DNA from 3 places in the Tianweitania sp. genome. Region 2 is predicted to be linked to each of the others. Evidence: predicted binding sites of a transcription regulator. Region 2 holds the regulator's gene; each other region holds the start of a gene.

Region 1 (8,135 bases), on a different contig from region 2:
GCCAGGCAAAGCGCTTCGCCAGGGCTCTAGCGTCTTCCAGCACGATCTCCGCGCCCTCAGCAATCTGCACGGCGTGGTTCGTCCTGAGAATGGGCAACCCTGCTTCGCTCGCCAGGATCAGATAGCCCTTTTCGCGGAATGCGATGTCGGCATCCGCACCGAAGCGGTCGGTCAGCTCGCGAAACAGGTTCAGCGTGAAACGCGACAGGCGGATATTCTCGGCAATGGAGAACTGCTGGCGGATCGATGCCGCCGACAGGGTTGTGGCAGACGTGGCAAAGCTCGGATCGCGTTCCACCACGCCGATCGTGCCGGTGAAGCCCTGGTCGCGCAGGAAATAGGCAGCGGAACTGCCGACGATCGCGCCACCGATGATGAGAATATCGTAGCCAGACATGGGGATGTTCATTCCGTGAAAGCGGGCGCACGCAATCAGGTTCATGCGTCCTTCGCAAGCGGCATTTGCGTAACCTGCCTCAGTAGAAAGTCCGATAAGCTCTTGCGCGTTCACCAAGGCCCGGCGATGAATGGGTATGACCGCCCCTCATCCCCACCGCTCAGTGCTTTACGTGCCGGCCGCCAACCAGAAAGCGCTGGCCAAGATCGCCGATCTCGCCGCCGACGCGATCATCCTCGATTTGGAAGACGCGGTTGCACCAGACCAGAAGGCAGCCGCGCGCGACAACCTCGTACGCTTGTTCGAGAACCGTCCAAACAAGCGCCTGATCATCCGCATCAATGCGATGTCTACGGAATGGGGCGCGGACGATCTGGCGGTCGCCAAATCCTGCAAGCCCAACGCCATCCTCCTGCCGAAGGTCGATTCACCGCGCGACATCCTGGAAACCGACGACGCGCTGGACGAGATCGACGCGCCCAAGCGCATCCGTTTGTGGGCGATGATCGAAACCCCGAAGGCGATGATGAATATCGGCGCCATTGCAGCGCTCGGCCGCGATCGCGCCGCACGCCTTGCCTGCCTGGTGGCCGGCACCAACGATCTCGCCAAGGACATCGGCATTCGCATGACGCCGGATCGCCGCTACCTCATGCCGGCTTTATCGCAGATGGTGATGGCGGCACGGGCCGGAAACCTCACTGTACTCGACGGCGTCAGCAACAATTTCCGCGATCTCGATGCCTTTTCTGCCGAGTGCAGCGAAGGCCGGAACATGGGTTTCGACGGCAAAACGCTGATCCATCCCGCCCAGATCGAACCCGCCAACCGCGCCTTTGCACCGAGCGAGGAAGACGTGGCGGAAGCGGAAGCCATCGTCGCAGCCTTCGCCGCCGATCCCGCTCAAGGCGTCATTCAGATCAACGGCCGCATGATCGAGCGGCTGCATCTCGCGCAGGCCGAAAAGCTGCTGGCCGCGCGTCTTTGAAGGACTACAGCGATGAAACTCTACCGCTTCCTGTCAGGCCCCGATGATTCGAGCTTCTGCCACAAGGTCACGACGGCGCTGAACAAGGGATGGGAACTGGCCGGCAGCCCCACCTACGCCTTCGACGCCGCGACCGGCACCATGCGCTGCGGCCAGGCCGTGGTGAAGGAGGTGGAGGGCAAGGACTACCATCCCGACATGAAGCTCGGCGAGCAGTAGGTCCTATTCCGCCGCTTCCTCGATTTTTTCCATGTCGTCGTCCGACAGGCCGAAATGGTGGCCGACTTCGTGGATCAGCACGTGGCTGACGATGTCGCCCAGCGTTTCCTCGTTTTCTGACCAGTAATCGAGGATCGCGCGGCGATAGAGCGTGATCTTGTTCGGTTCCTCGCCGGTTTGCGGCGTCCAGCGCTCGGCAATGCCACGGCCTTCAAACAGGCCGAGCAGGTCGAACGGCGTTTCCAGCGCTAGATCGTCCATGATCTCTTCGGTGGGAAATTCGGCGATCTGGATGATGATGTCGCCGGTCAGCTTGCGAAACTCTTCAGGCAGATGGGCATAAGTTTCCAGCGCAAGCAGCTCGAACTCCTCGATCGAGGGCGAAAACTGATCATGCCATTGCCGGGTTTGATAAAGACGAGCCATTCGGTCTCCTTTGGCCGGCTCATATAGAGCGTTAATTCGCGGCTTTCGAGGACTTTCGCATCCGACCCCTTACGGCCGCAGCGTCAGGAATAAATTCTCTAGAGTGTGCTTGACTCTCGGAGCACCCTCGGGAATCTATAAGAACATAACAGGAACGAACTCGACCGGAGTGGAACGTCATGGCGGTATCAGCCTTGGCGCAGGAAAGGCTTTGCGCCTTGCGTCATGAGATTGCCAGGATCGAAGGCGTACTGCCGGAGCGCTTGGCTGCGCCTTCAGCTGACGGGCAAACGGCCGACGGCATCCTTATGCGGCGCAGCGGACGGGGTCTGCCGGATGGCGATTGTCTGCCGAGCCAGGTGGAGCCGCTCGATGCCCTGCTCGGCGGCGGTCTGCCTTTGGGGGCGCTCACGGAAATCCACGCGCCGACCGCACGCGCCGCCGGAGCCGCAGCGGCCTTTGCCTTGGCGCTTGGTTCCAGGCTCCTGCAGCGCGAGCCCCAAAAGCATCTGCCGCTTTTATGGTTGGGCACGACGGAAGCTTTTTCCGAAGGCGGCCTGCCTTATGCCGCCGGCATCCGCGAAACTTTCGGCATCGCGCCGCAGCGCCTTCTTTTCGCCGAAGCACCCAAGCTCGGCGACACGCTGTGGATTGGTGAGGAAGCGGCACGGCTGCCGGATCTGGCCGGCGTGATCCTGGAACTGCGCGGCAATCCCCGCATGCTGGATCTGACCGCCACGCGAAGGCTGCATCGCCGCGCGCAAGCGGCTGGGCGGCCGGTGTTCCTGCTGCGCCAGTCAGCTGAACAAACACCCACCGCGGCACCCGTCAGGCTGCTTGTTTCCCCTGCGCCTGCGGGTTTGCGGCAAACGCTTGATGGTCCCTTGCGAGACTCGCTCGGGCCGCCGGGCCTGGAACTGACCGTCGCCAAAAGCCGCACCGCACGTCCAGGCACTTTCACGCTGGAATGGAACCCTCATGAACGCCGTCTCCAACTCCGAACAGCGAACCAACCTTCAGCCCAAGCACAGCCAGCGGTTTCTGGCTCTGTGGTTTCCGCGTCTGTCTACAGACCGAATCTGGCGCAAGCGGCTGGGCAAGTCGTGGGCTTCGCGCCTGAACGGCGACGTGCCGCCGCTGGTGGTTAGTTGCAGGCAGGACAATGCGCAGCGCATCGCTGCCCTTGATGCCAAGGCCGAATCCCTCAAGCTGCGCATCGGTCAGGGCATTGCCGAAGCGCGGGCCATGCATCCCGATCTCGATATCGTCGAAGACGATGCCGAGGGTGACCGGCGCCTGCTCGACGCCTTGGCCGACTGGTGCGATCGCTACACGCCCCTGGTGGCGATCGATTGGCCGGACGGGCTTTATCTCGACATCACGGGTTGCGCGCATCTGTTTGGCGGCGAAGTGGCCTTGATGGCCGATATCCGCAAACGGCTCAAGGAACAGGGTTTCGACATTCGCGGCGGGCTCGCCGCCACGCCTGGCACGGCCTATGCGCTGGCGCGCTTCGATTCCGGCGCGATCATCGAACAAGGGGAGGAAGCGCAGGCTCTGGCGCCCTTCCCTTTGTCGGCCCTGCGCCTACCGCCCGATACGCGCCACGGCCTGGAAAGCGTTGGTTTGCGTGTGGTGGGCGCCGTTTTGTCCGCTCCGCGTGCCCCGCTTGCCAAACGCTTTGGCAAGCAGCTTCTGCTGCGCATCGACCAGGCTGTTGGCCGGGTGGAAGAATCCATCACGCCTCGCCGACCGGTTCCGACCCTATCGGCCGAACGCCGTTTCTTCGAGCCGATCGGCACGATCGAAGAGATCGAGCAACTGGTTCTGACCTTGTCCAAGACATTGCAGCCCGCTCTCGGCGAACGCGGTGAAGGTGCGACCTCACTGGAACTGGCGCTGTTTCGTGTCGATGGCACCGTGTTCCGGTTGCGGGTCAGAACCGCACGGCCTCTGCGGGATCCCAAACTGATCCGGCTCCTGTTTCGCGAAAAACTCTCAGCCACCAGCGAGAGCCTCGATCCCGGCTATGGCTTCGATCTCCTGCGCTTGTCGGTTCTCACCGCGCAGCCTTTTGCGGAAGTGCAAAGCGACCTGATGAAGGAAGGCGATGAAGAGGTGCAAAGCATCGCTCTTCTGGCTGACCGGGTGGAAGCCAGGCTCGGTCGCCAGGTGATGGTGCATCCCGTGGAGGTCGCGAGCCACATCCCGGAACGCGCCATCGCCTATGCGCCCGGTGCTGCAAACAAGACGGAGGTCGAAGACACCAAGCCGGCTTCCACCTTCTCGCGCCCTTTGCGGCTCCTGCGCCAGCCCGAACCCGTGGATGTCACCGCGGAAGTACCGGAAGGCCCGCCGGCCCATTTCCGCTGGCGGCGCATGCATCACCGCATCGTGCGCGCGGAAGGGCCGGAACGTTTGACGCCGGAATGGTGGTACGACGAGACCGGCGAAACGCGTGATTATTTCCGCGTCGAGGATGGCGAGGGCCATCGCTACTGGCTGTTTCGCCAAGGCCTTTACGAGGGCGAGCCGAGGCTTGGCCCTTTAATGAAAGCCGAGGAAGAAGAGCGCCGCCGCAAAAGCGGCAAACTCGCTGAAACCGTTGATATGAATCCGGCGGCAAAGGAAGAGAAAGACGATCTTCAGGCGGCTCTTCCGCCCATGCCGCGCTGGTACATGCATGGGATCTTTGCATGAGCACGGAGCGCTTTCCGCAAGCCAGCCCCGCTTTTGCGGAATTCGCCGTGCAGTCGAACTTCTCCTTTCTGCATGGCGCGGCCTCGCCCGAGCAGATGGTGGGAGGTGCGCTGGAAGCTGGTTATACCGCAGTCGGTATTGCGGACCGAAACACGGTGGCCGGCGTAGTGCGCGGCTGGAACATGGCAAAAACCAACCGGTTCCAGTTTCATCCCGGCAGCCGGCTGGTTTTCTGCGATGGCACCCCGGATGTTCTGGCCTATCCGCAAACGCGTGAAGGCTGGGGGCATCTTTGCCGGCTGTTGAGCCAGGCCAATCTGCGTGAAGAAAGCGAAAAGGGCGCATCGCGCGTTTACCGCGCCGATCTCATCGAATGGGGCGCGGACATCTCGCTCGCCGTTCTGGCCGATCCCTATGGGGACACGGAAGAAACACTCGCCTTTCTTGAGGAGCTTCGCCAGCGCTTCAATCGCTCGGTCTGGTTGGCGGTAGCGCCGACCTATAATGGCGATCATCGTTTCCGCCTTGAGCAGGTGTCGGCACTGGCCCGGCGATCGGGCTTGCCGCTCATGGCCGTGAACGATGTGTTGTATCATCGTCCGGAATTTCGCGAGATGCAGGATGTCATTACCGCCATCCGTCTCAACAAGCCGGTCAGCAACATTGGGCTGGAGCGTCAGGCCAATGCCGAACGCTATCTGAAATCCCCTGCTCAGATCGCACGGCTCTTTGCCAGCATCCCCCAGGCCCTGGTGGAGACACAGCGCTTCGCCGCCACACTGCGTTTCTCGCTTAAAGAGCTGCAGCACAACTACCCCAACGAACCAACGCGAGATGGCGCAACGGCGCAGGAGGAACTGGAGCGGCTGACCTGGGAAGGAGCAGCCTGGCGCTTTCCCGACGGTCCGACCGAGAAGACGATTGAGATCCTGCAAAAGGAACTCGCTCTGGTCGAAGAGCTCGGCTACGCCGGCTACTTCCTGACCGTCAACGACATCGTACGCCATGCCCGTTCGAAGGGTATTCTATGTCAGGGGCGCGGTTCGGCCGCCAATTCGCTGATCTGCTATTGCTTGCGCATCACCGATATCGGTCCTGACCGGTTGGAAACGCTGTTCGAGCGCTTCATCTCCAAAGAGCGTGGCGAGCCGCCGGATATCGACGTCGATTTCGAGCACCAGCGCCGCGACGAAGTCATCGCCTTCATCTACGAGAAATACAGCTTCCGAAACACGGCCCTTGCAGCGGCGGTGATTTCCTATCGCTCGCGCTCGGCCATGCGCGAGGTCGGCAAGGCGCTGGGCCTGTCGGAAGACACGATCAGCGCTTTGTCAGCCTCGACCTGGAAATGGGGCGACACGTCTCTTGGTGCGCGCGAAGCCGCTTCCGCCGGCCTTGCTATGCAGGATCCGCTGACCCGGCGCTTTTTCGATTACGCCAACGCGATCCAGGGCTTTCCCCGCCATCTCAGCCAGCATGTCGGCGGCTTCGTGATCACGCGCGATCGGCTAGACGAGATCGTGCCGATCATGAAAACGGCCATGCCCGAGCGCAAGATGATCGAATGGGACAAGGACGATCTCGACTCCGTCGGCCTGTTCAAGGTCGATATTCTGGCGCTCGGCATGCTGTCGTGCCTGCGTCGCTGCTTCGATCTGGTGAAGCAGCATTACCCTGAAGAGCAATCCACCACGCTGGCCACCATCCCGGAAGGTGAGAACAACGTTTACGACATGATCTGCCGCGCCGACACGCTGGGCGTGTTTCAGATCGAAAGCCGTGCCCAGATGTCGATGCTGCCGCGTTTGAAGCCAAGGGAGTTCTATGACCTCGTCATCGAAGTGGCCATCGTCCGCCCTGGTCCTATCCAGGGTGATATGGTGCATCCTTATCTGCGCCGTCGCGAAGGCCTGGAAGAGCCGACCTACATCAAGCCTCAGTTGGAAGCCATTCTTGGCAAGACCCTCGGCGTTCCTCTTTTCCAGGAGCAGGCCATGCGGATCGCCATCGAATGCGGCGGCTTCAAGCCGGACAAGGCCGACAAGATGCGCCGTGCCATGGCGACATTCCGGCGCGTCGGCATCATCTCCCAGCTTGAAAACGAGCTGATCGACGGCATGGTCAAGAACGGCTACCCGCGTGATTTCGCCGAACGCTGCTTTCGCCAGATCGAGGGCTTCGGCGAATACGGCTTTCCAGAGAGCCACGCGGCTTGTTTCGCCTTGCTGGTTTACGCCTCGTGCTGGTTCAAGACCTATTATCCCGATGTCTTCTGCGCAGCGATCCTCAACGCCCAGCCGATGGGCTTCTATGCGCCGGCTCAGTTGGTGCGTGATGCCCGAGAGCATGGTTTGGACATCCGCGAAGTCGACATCAACCACTCGGATTGGGACTGTACCCTAGAGGAGGCGCCGTTCAGGCCCGATCATATCGCCAGCCGCCATCGCTCCATGCGCGGCGTCATCCGCACCCGCCATGCGGTCCGGCTAGGCTTCCGCCAGGTGAAAGGGCTGAGCCAGGCAGAGCTTGATAAACTGGTTGCCGCTCGCGGTTCAGGCTTCGCATCGGTGCGCGATCTCTGGCTGAAAACCGGACTTTCCCCATCGACGATCGTGCGTTTGGCCGAAGCCGACGCGTTCCGCTCGATCGGTCTCGACCGTCGCGCCGCTTTATGGGCTGCACGCGCACTCGATGCCAAGACCGCTCCCGAAACGCTGCCGTTGTTCACGCAAGCCGGCCTTCAACTGCGCGAATTCGAGCCTGAAACCCGGTTGCCGGAGATGCCGCTCGGCGAGCATGTCATCCACGACTACCGTACCCTCACTCTGTCGCTGAAGGCGCATCCGGTCAGCTTCCTGCGGGGTCGATTGGTGCGCGAGCGCACGCTGCCTTGCGCCGATCTCGGCCAGACGCGGAGCGGCCGTTTCGTGTCCGTGGCCGGTCTGGTTCTGGTGCGTCAGCGGCCGGGTTCGGCCAAGGGCGTGATCTTCATGTCGATGGAAGACGAAACAGGCCTCGCCAACATCATCATCTGGAAAGACACGTTCGAAAAATTCCGGCCGATCGTGCTGGGCGCCCGTTTTGTTCGCGTTTCAGGCAAACTGCAGCATCAGGGCGAGGTGATCCATGTGATCGCACAGAAGATCGAGGATCTGACGCCGCGTTTGGCCGAGCTATCGGAACACGGCCCCACGATCGACAGCCTTGCCAATTCCGATCATGTGCGCCGTCCCCTGCCGCAAAGCGCCAACGGCCCGTATTCAGAAAAACGCGTCGCCAAACTGATGCGCGACATGCCGGAGTTCAAGGAAGATATCGAGGAACTCGCCAAGCGCTCGGCCAAGGTCATGCCGCGCGGTCGCAACTTTCAATGAAGTGGCTCAGTCGAGCTCGATCACCCGCGCT
Region 2 (8,135 bases):
GCCGTCGCCGGACGCCCGACATCTTCGCGCGAAACAGCGCGGTGAACCTGCTGAATCGTTCGCTTCTGTCCGGTCTCCTGCCGGCACAGATGGCGCGCAGTGCTGGCCTCAGCCTGATGGAAAAGCTCCCGCCGGTGCGCAGCTTCTTCATGCGCGAAGGCATGGCGCCCGGCAGTGGTTTTCGTGGCCTATGGGAAAAGGTCGGGCGGCAGGACGCCTGATCGAATCAGATAAAGCAGCGCCGTCACGGTGGCGACCGAGCCTGTGGTCGTCACCAGAATGCTGGCCGAAGCCCGTTCCACCCACACGCCGTACTGCGCAGCAATGATATAGACATTGGTGGCCGTCGGCAGCGATGCCAGCAACATCGCAGTCCACACCCACACGGTCGGAAAGTCGCCGATCAGGCTCAGCATCGTGTAGCAAAGCAGCGGGTGCAGGAAGAGCTTCAACAACACGATCGGCCCGATCGCCGTCGGCATTCGCCGCAGCGGCCGCAGTGCGAGCGTCACGCCCATCGCAAATAAGGCGCAAGGTGCTGCCGCCCGCGACACGATCTCCAACAAGCGATCCAGCGCTCCCGGCGCACGGAAGTGAAACGCCGCCGCAAGAACGCCGAGGATCGTCGCGACGATAAACGGGTGCAGCAGGATCTTGCGTCCGATATCGAGCGCCAGGCTGCTCGCGCCAGGGCTGCGCTCGCCCGACAACGCCATCAAGGTCGGCGCTAAGACGAAGTGCATGACGTTCTCGAAGCAGAAGATCAGCGCCACCGGCACCGCCGCTTCCTCGCCGAACGCAATCAGCGCGAGACCCGGTCCCATGAAGCCGATATTGCCATAGGCCGCCGCCAGAGCCTTGATCGTGCTTTCCGGCACGTTGCCGCCGAACAGAAGTGAACCGGCGAACATCGTCGCAAAGATCAGGAACGTCGCCAGCATCGACGCCAGAATGAACGAGATCTGCGTCAGCTGCTCGATCGGCGTCTTGGACAGCAGCTGGTAGAAGAGGGCCGGCAAGGCGATGTAGAGGATGAACACATTCATCCAGGCCAAGCCTTCGACCGGATGCTTCATAAGCTTCGCGACAACGAAGCCGATCAGGATCATGCCGAAAAACGGCAGAACCAATCCGACAACATCCGCCATGATCAGACTCGCTTGGGCTTTGGAGGCTGGCCCTTAGGCCGGCAAAGAGCGTCCAGCGGCGCTAACCGCCACAGCCACCTGCGTCAAGCATTTGCGGGATTGAACAACGCCGGCGCTGCGGCCAAATAACAGGCATGACAGACACACGACATGCCAAGTTTCAGATCGGTCAGGTGGTCCGGCACCGGGTCTTCCCGTTCCGCGGCATCATCTTCGACGTCGATCCCGAATTCGCCAACACCGAAGAATGGTACGAAGCGATTCCTGCCGCCGTGCGGCCGAGCAAGGATCAACCCTTTTACCATCTGCTCGCCGAGAATGAAGACAGCGAATACATCGCCTATGTGTCCGAGCAGAACCTGCTGGAGGATTCGGACGGCGGTCCTTTGCGTCACCCGCAGCTCAACCAGATCTTCGCCCGTGATTCGGCAGGGCGATATCGACTGCGTGGCCAGCCGCATCATTAACGGCAAAAACCGGAAGAACTTCAGAAAATCTCGGAAAAAATGGCCGCTAAATAGGAAAAAGGCGGAGCTTTCACCCCGCCTTTTTCCGGTTTTTCCGTCGACTTTCTGCTTTTAGTTCGCGGTCTTCGCCTTCTGCTGCTCGTCCTTGAGCTTCTTCGCGAAGTCGTCGTTGTTCTTGTTCACGAAGGCTTCCAGCTTCTTCTGGCGGTCTTCGAGGTCCGACTGCTGCAGCGGAGGACCGTCATAAGCGCCGGTGAAACCGCCGAGCGAAACCTTGATCGGGTTCGGCTGATTCTGGAAGTTGACCGAGGTCAGCGTGAGGTTCGTGCCCTTCTTGAAACCTGCAACCAGCTGATCGTTGAGCGGCGCTTCGGCCACGCACCGATCCGGGAAACAGATAACATAATCAAGCTTCTGCGCCTTGTTGTTGTCGACCTGAAGGCCGACACCTGGAGGCAGCAAACGGCCGGTCGGCACGGTGACTTGGAACACGCGGCGGCTCACTTTGCCCTTGACCTCGACGAGGCTGACGGCGGTGATCAGCTGGCCGGTATTAGCGGTCATGATCTGCTGAACGTTGCAGATCTCAACGTCCTGCTGCTTCTGGCAGGCCTTGAACCAACCCTTGGGCGGAGCCGCAGGGTTCTGCTCCTGCGCAGATGCTGGCGCAACACCACCGGCAACCACAGCAGCGAGGCCTGCCGCAACAAGGGCAAGTCGCGACGTGTTGAGGTTCGGAAACTTCATGGGTCGGTTATCCTCTTGAATGGATGGCGGTGAGCGCTACCCAGCCGCTAGCCGGCGTCAGTGTTGCTTAAATAAGGCAACAGGATGACTGTTGGCGGCCTGTTACACCGGCTTGTTCCCGGAATCCAGCTTGGCGAAGGCCCGGAAACACATCATTGCGCCGCCATTCCCCGCGACTGTGATATTTCCGTCGACCGAATCGGAAAGACTGCCCATGCCCACCAAATCCCTGCTGCTTGCCTGTTCGATGCTGATGACGGTTGCCTTCGGTGCTCCCGCGGCACGCGCAAAGCCGGCACATGCGATTGCCATGCAGGGCAAGCCCGCACTCCCCGCAGACTTCCAGCATATGCCCTATGCCAACCCGGATGCGCCCAAAGGTGGCCGCGTCGTTTATGCCTGGCAAGGCAGCTTCGACAGCCTGAATCCCTTTATCGTTCAAGGGGATGGCGCGCGCGGTTTGTTCGACACGGACTTCGGCAACAACGTCTTTGAGCCACTTATGATGCGCTCGAAGGACGAGGCCTTCACGCTTTATCCGCTGATCGCCGAAAGCGTCGAAACCGATGACGCGCGGTCGTTCGTCACATTCACTCTGAACCCGAACGCCAAGTTCTCTGATGGCCAGCCGATCACCGTCGACGACGTCATCTTCTCGCTCGAGCTGTTCCGCGATAAGGCGCGCCCGATCTATCAGCGCTGGGTCGGCGTGATTGATCGCATGGAGCGCGTTGGCGAACGCGGCCTGAAGCTCGTTTTCAACGACAAGGCCGACCGCGAATCGCCACTGCTTCTGGCGGGCATTCCGATCCTTCCAAAGCATGCGATCGACCGCGAGACCTTCGATCGTACCAGCCTGAAGCCGATGATCGGCTCTGGCCCATACATCATCGACAATGTGCGCCCGGGCGAACAGGTGACCCTGAAGCGCAACCCGGATTACTGGGCGAAGGACTTGCCGACCAAGCGCGGCTTCGACAATTACGACGAAATCCGCATCACCTATTTCCGCGACCCGAACACAATGTTCGAGGCCTTCAAGAAGGGGCTGGTCGACGTTTTCCCGGAGGACCAAACCGGACGTTGGACGACCGGCTACAACTTCCCAGCTGTGGCCGACGGCAGGGTTCGAAAGGAAACCTTCGACAAGCAGACGCCTGCGGACATGCTCGGCTTTGTTCTCAACACGCGCCGGCCCATCTTCCAGAATCGCGATGTGCGCCGCGCGCTTGCCGGGTTGTTCGACTTCGAATGGAGCAACCGCAACCTCTTCAACGATGCCTACCAGCGCACCACGAGCTACTTCGATGGCTCCGAACTTTCTTCGACGGGCCGTCCTGCATCTGAGGCCGAGAAAAGCCTGCTTGCACCCTATCCCGATGCAGTGCGCCCCGACATTCTCGCGGGAACCTGGACGCCGCCAAAGTCCGACGGCAGCGGTCGTGACCGGGAGTTTCTGCGGCAAGGCTTTGAAGCCCTGAAGGCTGCCGGCTATTCCATGCAAAACGGCCGCATGGTGGATGCCAAAGGCAAACCGCTGGCCTTCGAGATCCTGCTCAACGGCAAGTCGAGCGAACAGATCAGCATGGCCTGGCAGGGCACCCTCGCCCGACTTGGCATTACCGTGTCGGTCCGCTCCGTAGATGCCGCGCAGTATTTGCAGCGTCAGCGGACCTATGACTTCGATGCCATGCTGATGCGCTACACTTCCTCGCTTTCGCCCGGCGTGGAACAGCAGTTCCGCTGGGGTTCGGCCTCCGCCAAAGCGCCCGGCACCTACAACTTCGCAGGCGTCGCCGAGCCTGCAATCGATGGGCTCATCAACCAAATGGTGAATGCGCGAGACCGCGACGAGTTCGTGACGATCGTGCGCGCTTATGATCGCGTGCTGCTGAGCGGCGCCTACATCGTGCCCTTGTATTATCAGCCGCAGCAATGGGTGGCGAGCTGGAGCCATATTCACCGGCCCGAACAAACCTCGGTTTACGGCTACCAGCTGCCGACATGGTGGTCGGAGGGCACTGCGCGATGACCCTGAGCATTGATGTCGTGTCGGACGTTGTTTGTCCTTGGTGCTTCATCGGGCAAAAGAAGCTCGATCTCGCTTTGGGCATGGTTCCAGACATCGATGTCACCCTGAATTGGCGACCCTATCAGCTCGATCCAACCATCCCGCGTGAGGGCACGGACCGCCAAGCCTATATGCTGGCGAAGTTCGGCAGTCAGACAAAGATCGATCAGATCCACGCCCGCATCGAATCGATCGGGCAGGAACTTGGCATCGCCTTCGATTTCGCCGCCATCAAGGTCGCTGCCAACACCCTCGATGCGCATCGGCTTATCCGCTGGGCGGGCGCAACCGGTCCTGAACTGCAGGGTCGCGTGGTCCGCAACCTGTTCTCGGCCTATTTCGAGCAAGGTCGCGACATCGGCGATCCCCAAGTTCTTGCCGATCTGGCGGGAAGCAGCGGCATGGACGCGGCTGTTGTTTCAGCCCTGCTTGCAGCGCCTTCCGACATCGAAGCCGTGCAGCAGGAGATCGCAACGGCCACCACCATGGGCATCACGGGCGTTCCCTGCTTTCTGCTTGATGGCCGCTACGCCCTCATGGGTGCGCAGGAGCCTGAGATCCTCGCAGATGCGATCCGGCAGGTGGCAGAGCAGAGATAAACGCTTAAACGACTGCTTTTGATTCAAGTTGAGCAGGAACAGCGTACCCTTTTCGTTTCACAACTAGATAAACTTTTAAATGTTGCAGAACACATGCCGAACAGATACGGTCTGTTCTGGGTTTGTTTTTTGATTCAGAGGGTCTTGGGATGCTGACGCGCAAGCAGATGGAACTGCTTTCCTTCATCAATCAGCGGATGAAGGAAAGTGGTATCCCGCCTTCCTTCGACGAGATGAAGGAGGCCTTGGATCTTGCCTCCAAGTCGGGAATCCACCGCCTGATAACGGCTTTGGAAGAGCGCGGATTTATCCGTCGTCTTCCGAACCGCGCCCGAGCGCTGGAAGTGATCAAGCTGCCAGAGTCTCTGTCGCCGGCACTCGGCCCCAAGAAGTTCTCGCCGAGCGTGATCGAAGGCAGCCTCGGCAAGAAGCCGCCGGAGCCAGCCAAGCCGCAGCGCAGCGCCTCTAATGACGACGATGCGAACGGCATCTCCGTGCCAGTCATGGGCCGGATCGCGGCTGGTGTGCCGATCTCGGCGATCCAGCACCCAACCCACTCTATCACCGTCCCGCCGGATATGCTGACGGGTGGCGAGCATTATGCACTGGAAGTGCGTGGTGATTCGATGATCGAAGCCGGCATCTTCGACGGCGATACGGTTGTGATCCGCGATGGCAGCACGGCCAACCCTGGCGACATCGTGGTTGCCTTGGTGGACGATGAAGAAGCTACGTTGAAGCGCTTCCGCCGCAAGGGTGCGTCCATTGCCCTCGAAGCAGCCAATCCCGCTTACGAGACGCGTTTTTTCCCGCCACACCGTGTCAAGGTTCAGGGTCGTTTGGTTGGCCTGATCCGGAAGTACTAGGCGGCTCTTCAGCCGGCACTCCTGCTGGCGGTTTGGTCTGCTGAGACGGCTTCGTGGCCTCATCTCGCGGCTGGCGTTTGTAGGGTGCCATGCCGCGAGCCTCGCGCGAGAAGCGGCGATGGTCGTGCCATGGTCGGTAAGGTCGAGCCAGTGCATGCTGAACGGTCGGTTTGCCGCTCTCGGGATCAATGGTGATTGTGGCGCTGCCCTTTTGCGCAAGGTCGCGCTTGGTGAGCACCACCTGTTTTGAGCCGCGGCAGGCGCGGCTGTTCGCTGTCGCATCGTCGATGACGATCACAGCGGCGTCGCTGCAATGCGCTTTCAGGTCTCCGCCTTCGGGAAGAGACATGATGCTCACGCCGGGCGAATTGTTGATGGTGCAGACGTCATCCTTGCACAGAAAACGGTCTGAGGGCGCAGCCGTTGCCCCCTTGCCATTCTCCGGCTTCACCAAAGTCATTGCGGAAGCCGCGCGTTGCCATTCTTGTGTTGTGAAAGCGTTGGGCCGTGTTCGATTAACGGCGAGCTTCCCTTCTTCGGTTCTCACCGCGATCAATCGGGCATCCTCGGAAATGTAGAGGTCCGGCACCTGCCGCCCCGCAAAAGTAAGCGTCCCGGCAAAAAGAAACGGCAGTGCAAGAAGGCGTAGCCTGGTTGTGGTGAAGCAACCAACCACAAGCGCGATCGTAAAGAGAGTAAGGGTGGAAGCCGGCACGATGCCGACCGCATCCAGTGGTGAGCGCTCCGCCAGCCAGTGCGCCACACCCAACATGAGGTCTAGTCCGAAACCCATCACCATCAAAGGCAGGGCTTCCAAGCCGAGCGGCATCAGGGCGACAGCCAGCACGGCTGGCGGCATCATCAGGATGCCGATGATCGGCATGGTCGCGAGATTTGCCAGAAGCGTGAGGGGTGACACCCGCTGGAAATGATAGGCGCCGAAGATGCTTGTAGCGCTGCCGGCAAGAATGGACGTCGCAACTGATCCACCGATGAGAACGACGAGGTAGCGCAGGACGCGCGCCATCGGCGAGCGCGATGTCGGTGGTGCGTGGCGCCTGGATTTGAGCCGCCACTGCTTCCAACCGGCATAGCCTGCGATCAGCGCAGCCGTTGCCGCAAAGGACATCTGGAAGCTTGGCCCCATCACCTCATGCGGTGTGATCAGGAGGATGATCAGCGCGGCGATGGCGAGATTGCGCATGCTCAGCGCGGCGCGATCAAACAGGATCGCGGCGAGCATGACCGCGACCATCAGAAAACTTCGGTTGGCGGCAACCTGATCGCCGGCGAGCAGGAGGTAGAAACCCGTGCCCGCCAAGGCAACGAAGGCGGCGACCTTCTTGACGGGGTATCGGGCTGAGAAGCCTGGAGACAAAGCAAACAGAGCGCGCATGGAGCCCATGATCGTGGCTGCGGCCAACGCCATATGCAGGCCGGAGATCGACAGGACATGGGCCAGGCCGGTGATGCGTAGATCCTCGTTGACCGCCTCGGGGATGCCAGCGCGCACGCCAGCAATCAGCGCCGCCGCGATCTCGCCGGATGCGCCCGGGATCACCGCCCGGATCTTGTCCGCTATGGTCATGCGCAGGCGCTCGACACTCTGCGCCAAGCTTTGCGACCAGGCTGGTTCAGGACCGCTGTCTGCTCGAACGGGGTTGCGCAGAAAGAAGCCGATCGCGCCCAGCCCATCGAAATAGCTCTGGAACGCGAAGTCATAGCTCCCTGGCCGCACTGGTCCGGATGGCGGCATCAGCCTCACCACACCACGAACCACCTCGCCCGGTAGCAGCTTGTCCGGGACCTGCCGCGCGGTCGCGCGCACACGATCCGGCGCATAGCGAAGGGTCGGTCGCGCTGTCGATAGGACGTCGAGCGTCAGCCGCGTTCGTCCGCTTTCCTGAAGTTCCACCAGCACGACGCGACCAGTGACTTCGGTGGCAATCGGCGAGCCCAGGATCGGGGTTGCCTTGCGTTCGGTCTCGATCTTGGCGGAAGCGACACCTATGAGCAGCGCCACCACGGCCAGACCAATAAGATGCCAGGCGTGATGCCGACGCAGGAGGAACGCGAGCAGCGTTGCGCACAACACCGCAGTCGCCACGAGAACGCCGGACGGCTCGAAAGGCAGAAGGAAATAGGAAACGGCGCCGCCGCCGATCAGCGGGGGCAGGCTCAAGAAGCCAATGCCGCGCGACCATTCCGCCTGCCACGCGCGTTTCCATTCATGCGGT
Region 3 (8,135 bases), on a different contig from region 2:
ATGCGCGTACGCGCTGCCGAGTGCCAGAAGGCACGAAGCATGAGCCGCATCTGGTCACGCAGGGACAAAACGGCGGTGCCAGCTACAACAAAAGCAGCAGCGTCAACATTTGCAGGCGCCATCAGGACCCCAGAACCACTAAGCAGATATCTGGCTCGCACAGTGCAAGGCCATTCGTCCAGCAGATTGCATCGATCGAACGGCTTGCCGCGTCATAACGTGGCTGTGAGCGGGCCAGGGGCTGAAACGGAGCGAAGTCGACCCATATGGGAGGCTCCACTTGAAAGGAGATCGCACCATGAAGTCTATGTCCCTCGTTCTTGCCGCAGCCGCGCTTGCAAGCCTGTCCAACGTGGCTTCGGCTCAAACCAGCACCTGGGTCGAGGTCGACGACAAGACCATGGTTGCACCGTTCAATGTCGACGCTGATCGCCTTGAAGACATGGACGTTCATAACGCGGCTGGCCAGAAGATTGGCGAGATCGAGGACGTCATCGGCGCCGATCGCGCGACGGCCACAGCCTTGGTTGTCGATTTCGATGATCAGGCCGGATATGGCGACAGGGACGACATCATCGTGCCGATCGAGCGCTTCTCTCTCGACGGAGTGAAGCTCGTTCTGAAGGACGACGCTGCCACGGTTGCAGCTTACGAGGTCTACAAGGACTGACGAAAACCGCACGTGGCGGAATGAAAAAGGCCGGCTTGGATAGCCGGCCTTTTTGTTAAGCTGCGAGGGCTGACTTGACCGCCGCTATGGCTGCATCGGCCTGGCTTCCATCCGGTCCGCCAGCTTGCGCCATATCCGGCCGTCCGCCGCCGCCCTGCCCGCCCAGAGCCGCCGAAGCCACCCGTACGAGATCAACCGCGCTGATGCGGCTCGTCATATCCTGCGTGACACCAACAACCGCGCTGGCTTTGCCGTCTTCGGCCACGCCGATGAAGACGACGACGCCTGAACCGACCTGCTGCTTTGCTTCGTCGGCAAGCGGCTTCAAATCCTTCGGCGACACACCTGTGACTGTCCGACCAACAAAGGACAGGCCGGCAACCTGCTCGGCTTCACTGCTGCCACCTGCGCCTCCGCCACCGAGTGCCAGCTTGCGGCGGGCATCGTTGAGTTCGCGCTCCAGCTTACGGCGCTCCTCGACCAGGGCTTCGACGCGGGCAACCGCATCAGCCGGCGCGACCTTCAGGGTCGCGGCGACGGCCTTCAAGCGACGATCCTGCTCATCAAGATGACGCCGAGCCGCCTCGCCTGTCACGGCCTCGATACGGCGGACGCCCGAAGCGACCGCGCCTTCATTCACGAGGCGAACCAGACCAATATCGCCAGTCGCCGAAACGTGGGTGCCACCGCAAAGCTCGGTCGAATAGGACTTGCCGGCCTTGTCGCCCTCGATCGCCGTGCCCATCGACACGACACGGACTTCATCACCGTACTTCTCGCCAAAGAGAGCCATTGCGCCCTCGGCAATGGCATCATCAACGGCCATCAAGCGCGTCGTGACCGGACTGTTCTGGACCACGATGGCATTGGCCATCCGCTCCACTTCCTCCAACTCGGCATCCGAGATGCCTTTCGGATGCGAGAAGTCGAACCGCAGCCGTTCGGGCGCAACAAGCGAACCCTTTTGAGCGACATGTGTGCCAAGCACTTCACGCAAGGCTTCGTGGACGAGATGAGTCGCGGAATGGTTGGCCCGCAACTTGGCGCGGCGGGCATGATCCACTTTCATCTCGACAGGAGCACCGACCTTCAGGTTGCCCGACACAACTTTCGCTTGATGAACGAAAACCCCATCGGCCTTCTTCTGGGTGTCGCTGATCTCCAGCTGGAAACCTTCGCCGGATAGCGTACCCGTATCACCCATCTGGCCGCCGGACTCGCCATAGAAGGGCGTCTGATTGGTGACGACAGAAACAGTGTCTCCAACCGCAGCATGCTCAACCTCGTCGCCGTCCTTGACCAGCGCCGTTATAACACCCTCGGACTGTTCGGTGTCATAGCCCAGGAACTCAGTGCCGCCGACCCGGTCGCGCACTGCAAACCAAACGGTTTCGGTCGCTGCCTCGCCGGAACCTGCCCAGTTGGCGCGAGCCTCGGCTTTCTGACGTTCCATGGCCGTATTGAAGCTGGCGAGATCGACAGTAATGCCGCGCTGGCGCAGGGCATCCTGCGTTAGATCGAGCGGGAAGCCGTACGTGTCGTAAAGCTTGAACGCGGTTTCGCCATTGAGGCTGTCGCCTTCCTGCAAGGAAGACGTTGCATCCGACAGCAAGGTGAGCCCGCGCGCCAACGTGGTACGGAAGCGGGTTTCTTCGAGCTTCAGCGTTTCCGTAATCAGCGGCTGGCCGCGAACGAGCTCGGGATAGGCCTGACCCATCTCGCGCACCAAGGCCGGGACTAGGCGCCACAGCAACGGATCGCGTGCGCCGAGCAGCTGCGCGTGGCGCATGGCGCGGCGCATGATGCGACGCAGCACATAACCGCGCCCCTCGTTGGACGGCAAAACGCCATCGGCAATCAGGAAGCTGGATGCCCGCAGGTGGTCGGCGATGACCCGATGGCTCGCGCGGTTCTTGCCCTCCGCCTTAACGCCCGTCGCTTCTTCCGAGGCGCGGATCAGCGCCTGGAACAGGTCAATGTCGTAATTATCGTGCTTGCCCTGAAGCACGGCTGCGATGCGCTCAAGCCCCATGCCGGTATCGATGGATGGGCGCGGCAAAGGCACGCGCTCTTCCTTCGTCAGTTGCTCGAACTGCATGAAAACGAGATTCCAGATCTCGATGAAACGGTCGCCATCCTCATCAGGGCTGCCGGGAGGGCCACCGGCGATTTCCGGACCGTGGTCATAGAAGATCTCGGAGCAAGGGCCGCACGGACCCGTATCGCCCATCGCCCAGAAATTGTCTGATGTCGCGATGCGGATGATGCGGTCTTCCGGCAGACCGGCAATCTTGCGCCAGAACGTCGCCGCTTCGTCATCGGTGTGATAAACCGTGACGACCAGCTTGTCCTTGGCGAGGCCAAATTCCTTGGTGATCAGGTTCCAGGCAAGTTCGATCGCCTGTTCCTTGAAATAGTCACCGAACGAGAAGTTGCCGAGCATCTCGAAGAAGGTGTGATGCCGTGCGGTATAACCGACATTGTCGAGATCGTTGTGCTTGCCGCCAGCGCGCACGCATTTCTGCGAGGTTGCGGCGCGGCTATATGGACGCTGTTCCAGGCCTGTAAAGACGTTCTTGAACTGAACCATGCCGGCATTGGTGAACATCAATGTCGGATCGTTGCGTGGCACCAGCGGGCTCGACGCAACAGGCTGATGCCCATTTGCCTGGAAATAATCGAGAAAAGCCGATCGGATCTCGTTGACGCCACTCATGCTCAGGCCTTCGTGAAGAGGTGCCGCAGGGCGGCCAAGGAACCGGCCTTTTAGCGTCAAGCGACGGCAGGTGTCCAGAACGACGCCGCACCATACCCAGGCAGGCTTTGCACATCGCAACCGGCCTTGATGCAGCGCCGCCGACCGGTCAAAGAAAAGGCGCCGGATCGCTCCGGCGCCTTCAAATCAGGCTTCCGCAGCCCGATCACCATCATCATCGCCGTCGAGCCCGCCTGGGCCGCCGTTCTCCAGGAACTTCTCGGCGATCAGGCCTGCGTTCTGGCGCAGCGTCTTCTCGATCTCGTTCATGACGTCCGGATGATCGCGCAAGAAGATCTTGGCATTTTCACGCCCCTGTCCCAGCCGCTGCGAATTGTAGGAGAACCAGGCACCCGACTTCTCGACAACACCAGCCTTCACGCCGAGATCAACCAACTCGCCGGTCTTGGAAACGCCTTCGCCATACATGATGTCGAATTCAACCTGCTTGAAGGGCGGAGCAAGCTTGTTCTTGACCACCTTAACGCGGGTCTGATTGCCCACGACTTCATCGCGGTCCTTGACCGAACCAATGCGGCGAATATCCAGACGCACCGACGCATAGAACTTGAGTGCATTGCCGCCGGTGGTGGTTTCCGGCGACCCGAACATCACACCGATCTTCATACGGATCTGGTTGATGAAGATGACCATCGTGTTCGAGCGCGAGATCGAAGCCGTCAGCTTGCGCAGAGCCTGGCTCATCAGGCGCGCCTGCAAGCCGGGCAACGAATCGCCCATCTCGCCTTCGATTTCAGCACGCGGCGTCAGCGCCGCCACCGAGTCGACCACCAGCACGTCGATGGCACCCGAGCGCACCAGCGTGTCACAGATCTCCAAGGCCTGCTCACCCGTATCGGGCTGCGAGATCAGAAGGTTCTCAAGATCGACGCCGAGCTTGCGGGCATAGACCGGATCCAGAGCATGCTCGGCATCCACGAAGGCGCAGACGCCACCCTTCTTCTGGGCTTCGGCTACGGTATGCAGCGCCATCGTGGTCTTGCCCGAGCTTTCCGGGCCATAAATCTCGACGATACGACCCTTCGGCAAGCCACCGACGCCTAGCGCAATATCGAGGCTGAGCGAGCCGGTTGAAACCGTTTCGATCTCCACCACCTGCTCGTTCTTGCCGAGCCGCATGATCGAGCCTTTGCCGAATGCGCGCTCGATTTGCGAGAGCGCCGCATCCAGAGCTTTTGTTTTGTCCACCGAGCTTTCCTCAACTAGCCGCAACGAGTTCTGCGCCATGATACAACACCCCTTGGTCGTGAATCTTGGTCGAAAATGAGGTTCGACCGGCTTTTTTGGACTAGTTCGTACGTACTTCTTTTGTTCTCATATTGCAAGAGCCTTTAAGTCACTGCTTGCAAATGGAATTTGTTCAATTGTATCTGGTTTGTTCCAGCTTGCCAAATGCTTGTGTATAAAGGATGGTTGGCGGTGCCCGTCCCACAGCGATCCAACCCTCGGGACGCCCAAGCGGATCTACGCAGAAGGAGCGATTCTGTGGCAAGCCGTTTATGAAAAAGCCGCGCAGATCACTCTGCACGGCTCTTAAGTTGCCGGGGGCCTTTCGGCTCACAAATTAGAAGTCCTCAGGTGATCGGCGTCAGGTAGATTTCCACGCGCCGGTTCTGTGCACGGCCGGACTCGTTGGCATTGGATGCGATCGGCTGCGTTTCACCATAGCCGTTGACTGCGAAGCGACGGGGGTCAACGCCCTGTGCACCCAGGTAATCCGCGACCGAGCTCGCACGACGCTGAGACAAGGCATAGTTGTGGCTGTCGCTGCCAGTGGAGTCCGTATGACCGTTCACATCGACGATGGTCTGGTTGTACTTCTTCAGCACAAGTCCGACCGCGTTCAGCGTGCCGTAGAAGCCCGGCATGACCGAATCCTGATCGGTGGCGAAGGTGATGTTGGACGGCATGTTCAGCACGATGCGGTCGCCCTGGCGGCTGACCGATACGCCCGAACCCTGCAACTGAGCACGCAGCTCGGCTTCCTGCCGATCCATGTAAACGCCAACGGCACCACCGGCCAAGGCACCCACGCCTGCGCCGATCAGAGCATTGCGGCGATCATTGCCGCCGGCCAACATGCCGCCCAGTGCACCGATGCCAGCACCAAGTGCCGCACCCCCGGCGGTGTTCGAAATCTTTTGCTCACCCGTGTAAGGATCCGTGGTGCATGCGCCGAGAAGCAACGCTCCGGCGACGGTGGTGGCTACGATCAAGCGCAAGGCAATCCCCTTTCCCTCACAAACACCAAAGCGACCGGCTTTGGTTGGCCGGTCGCTCATAGCACAAAATAAGGCAAAAGGTGGATCGAGCCTGCCGGTCTACTCTTCCGGCGCGCCTGGCTTGGTCGGATTTGTCATTGAAACAGGATCGCTGGCCGGGAAAGTGTCTTCGAGGCTGTCCTCGAGCTTGCCGTCCTTCTTGTCTCGCGCTTTATCCGCCTGCTCTTTCTGGAGCGATTTCACCGCCGGCGATTCGGCGGCAGGGCTCTTGTTGGTGTCTTCGGCGACCATGGCTAAACCTCCAGCTTTGATCGTCTTCAAAACGCGGGAGACCGAGGCTTGTTCCGGGATGATCGTTCATCCTCGTGTTGGACGTTCATCATCCTCCTCGTGGAACGCCATGAACGCTGTCTTGTACTCAGTAGAAGCTGCCGGCGGGCTAAATGCGCGGGTCTGAGTTGGCGAAGAGTTGCGCCTTGATGAAACAAGCGCTCGCGCTTTTTGTAGAAGAAGCTTGGCCAAAAGGCTGACGTTCAACGATCCGTCTCGCGGCTTTAGCTTTACATGATAAGCCTGAGACGACGCATCGCGTTCTGCCAAGCCGGTGTTGTTTCGAGAGTTCCTCACCACGCACTCAATACAACCTGAAATTGCAGAGTGCTGTAAAGCTCGGCAGCTTACTTTTCCGTTTCAGAAACGTACCGGAATTGAATCAACCGGTATCATCGGTCCATGCAGCTGGACGTGTTCCCGCCATTAAACCTTGCCGTTACCGCCTTCCAGAACGTCTTTGACCGTTGATGCGAGCTGCTTCAGCGAGAAAGGCTTTGGCAGAAAGCCGAACTGAGCGTCGGCCGGCAGATTTTTGGCGAAAGCATCTTCTGCATAACCGGATACGAAAATGAATTTGATATCGGGCTGGCGCTGGCGCAACTCGCCGAGCAAGGTCGGTCCGTCCATTTCCGGCATCACCACATCCGACACGACAATGTCGATCTTGCCGTCCAGCTCCTCGAAGATTTCCAGCGCTTCGACACCCGACGAGGCTTCATGAACGGTGTAGCCACGCGAGGTCAGAACGCGCACGCCACCCATGCGTACGGCATCTTCGTCTTCCACCAGAAGCACGGTCGCCGATCCCGATAAGTCCTGTGAAGCCGACGCGGCAGGCGTCGGGACCGCCGGCGTTTCCACGGCTTCGGCCGGCCGCGTCTCGCTGGCGGCAGACACTTCAACGATGTGGCGTGGCAGGAAGATCCGGAACGTGGCGCCACTGCCGACTTCCGAGTCGCAGAAGATATAACCGCCGGTTTGCTTGATGATGCCGTACACCATCGACAGGCCGAGCCCGGTGCCCTCGCCCACGCCCTTCGTCGTGAAGAACGGCTCGAAGATCTTCTTCATGACCTCCGGCGCGATGCCGCTGCCGCTGTCTTGCACCTCGACCACGACGTAGTCGGCTTCGGGAAGTTCGCGATAGCCGTAGCGGCTGCTTTCCTCGGTGGCGACATTGAGCGTGCGCACCGTCAAACCGCCCCCCCCGGGCATGGCATCGCGCGCATTGACCACGAGGTTGACGATGACCTGTTCGAACTGGCCGATATCCGCCCGTACCGGCCACAAATCACGACCGTGATCGATCTGGAGCTTGATCTTGTTGCCGACGAGACGCGCCAGCAGCATGCGCAGATCGGCCAGCACGTCGGTGAGGTTCAGCACCTGCGGCCTCAGCGTCTGCTTGCGCGAGAAAGCCAGAAGCTGGCGCACGAGCGAGGCCGCGCGATTGGCATTCTGCTTGATGTTCATGATGTCCGGGAAGGAAGGATCGGACGGACGGTGGTTGGTTAGAAGCAGATCGGACGCCATGATGATGGCGGTCAGAACGTTGTTGAAGTCATGCGCGATGCCGCCCGCAAGCTGACCGACGGCCTGCATCTTCTGGCTCTGCGCCATCTGATTTTCGAGGGCCTTCTGCTCGGTCGTTTCCACGACATAAACGATTGCCGCTTCTTCAGCGCCTTCGCTGTCGCTCAGATCGGCCACGGCGTTGACGTAAACACGCATGTGCCGCTCTTCATTGTTGGGCAGCACGGTGTCGATCGGTGCAATATCGGCCTGCCGCTGGCGGGCTTTTTCCAATGCCGCATGGAAGGCCGGGCGGTCGCGATCGTGGATCACGGAGTCCAGCCGAACGCGGCGGTCGATCGCGTCGCGGTCCACCACCGTCGAGAACAGCGACAGGAACGGTGCGTTGGTGCGCAGGATGCGGCCCTGCGCGTCTACGCCGGCAATGGCCATCGGCGTCGAATTGAAGAAGCGAGTGAAGCGGACTTCGGAAGCACGCAGGTCGGCAGACGAATCTTCGCCTTCCGTGCGGTTGAGGACGATAGTGCGCGAGGCGGCCGGCACACCGTCGCGGGTCGCCGACACACGGTGCATGAAGCGAACGGGCAGCGCTTCGCCGGAT

What was found. Region 2 encodes LexA, which represses DNA repair genes until DNA is damaged. Its sites were predicted from a motif close to TGTTCNNNNTGTGTTCNG; they were not measured.
Region 1: the regulator LexA is predicted to act here: its motif matches at 2,170-2,187, upstream of RTX98_RS03640 (metallopeptidase family protein).
Region 3: the regulator LexA is predicted to act here: its motif matches at 4,745-4,762, upstream of recA (recombinase RecA).

Annotation. Positions count from the first base shown of each region.
Region 1 covers NZ_DAMBUH010000008.1:14,722-22,856, forward strand. Annotated here, with positions in the region: gene RTX98_RS03625 (FAD-binding oxidoreductase) at 1-397, opposite strand, end outside; gene RTX98_RS03630 (CoA ester lyase) at 534-1,385, shown strand; gene RTX98_RS03635 (DUF1737 domain-containing protein) at 1,398-1,604, shown strand; gene RTX98_RS03640 (metallopeptidase family protein) at 1,608-2,030, opposite strand; gene RTX98_RS03645 (hypothetical protein) at 2,210-3,178, shown strand; gene RTX98_RS03650 (DNA polymerase Y family protein) at 3,171-4,730, shown strand; gene RTX98_RS03655 (error-prone DNA polymerase) at 4,727-8,104, shown strand; gene RTX98_RS03660 (Trm112 family protein) at 8,111-8,135, opposite strand, start outside.
Region 2 covers NZ_DAMBUH010000028.1:29,773-37,907, reverse strand. Annotated here, with positions in the region: gene RTX98_RS09050 (UbiH/UbiF family hydroxylase) at 1-221, shown strand, start outside; gene RTX98_RS09045 (AEC family transporter) at 189-1,148, opposite strand; gene hspQ (heat shock protein HspQ) at 1,283-1,615, shown strand; gene RTX98_RS09035 (invasion associated locus B family protein) at 1,727-2,362, opposite strand; gene RTX98_RS09030 (extracellular solute-binding protein) at 2,577-4,394, shown strand; gene RTX98_RS09025 (DsbA family protein) at 4,391-5,032, shown strand; gene lexA (transcriptional repressor LexA) at 5,182-5,898, shown strand; gene RTX98_RS09015 (ComEC/Rec2 family competence protein) at 5,855-8,080, opposite strand.
Region 3 covers NZ_DAMBUH010000047.1:12,166-20,300, reverse strand. Annotated here, with positions in the region: gene RTX98_RS12115 (ABC transporter ATP-binding protein/permease) at 1-122, opposite strand, end outside; gene RTX98_RS12110 (PRC-barrel domain-containing protein) at 299-670, shown strand; gene alaS (alanine--tRNA ligase) at 726-3,386, opposite strand; gene recA (recombinase RecA) at 3,573-4,673, opposite strand; gene RTX98_RS12095 (OmpA family protein) at 5,021-5,728, opposite strand; gene RTX98_RS12090 (hypothetical protein) at 5,768-5,959, opposite strand; gene cckA (cell cycle histidine kinase CckA) at 6,425-8,135, opposite strand, start outside.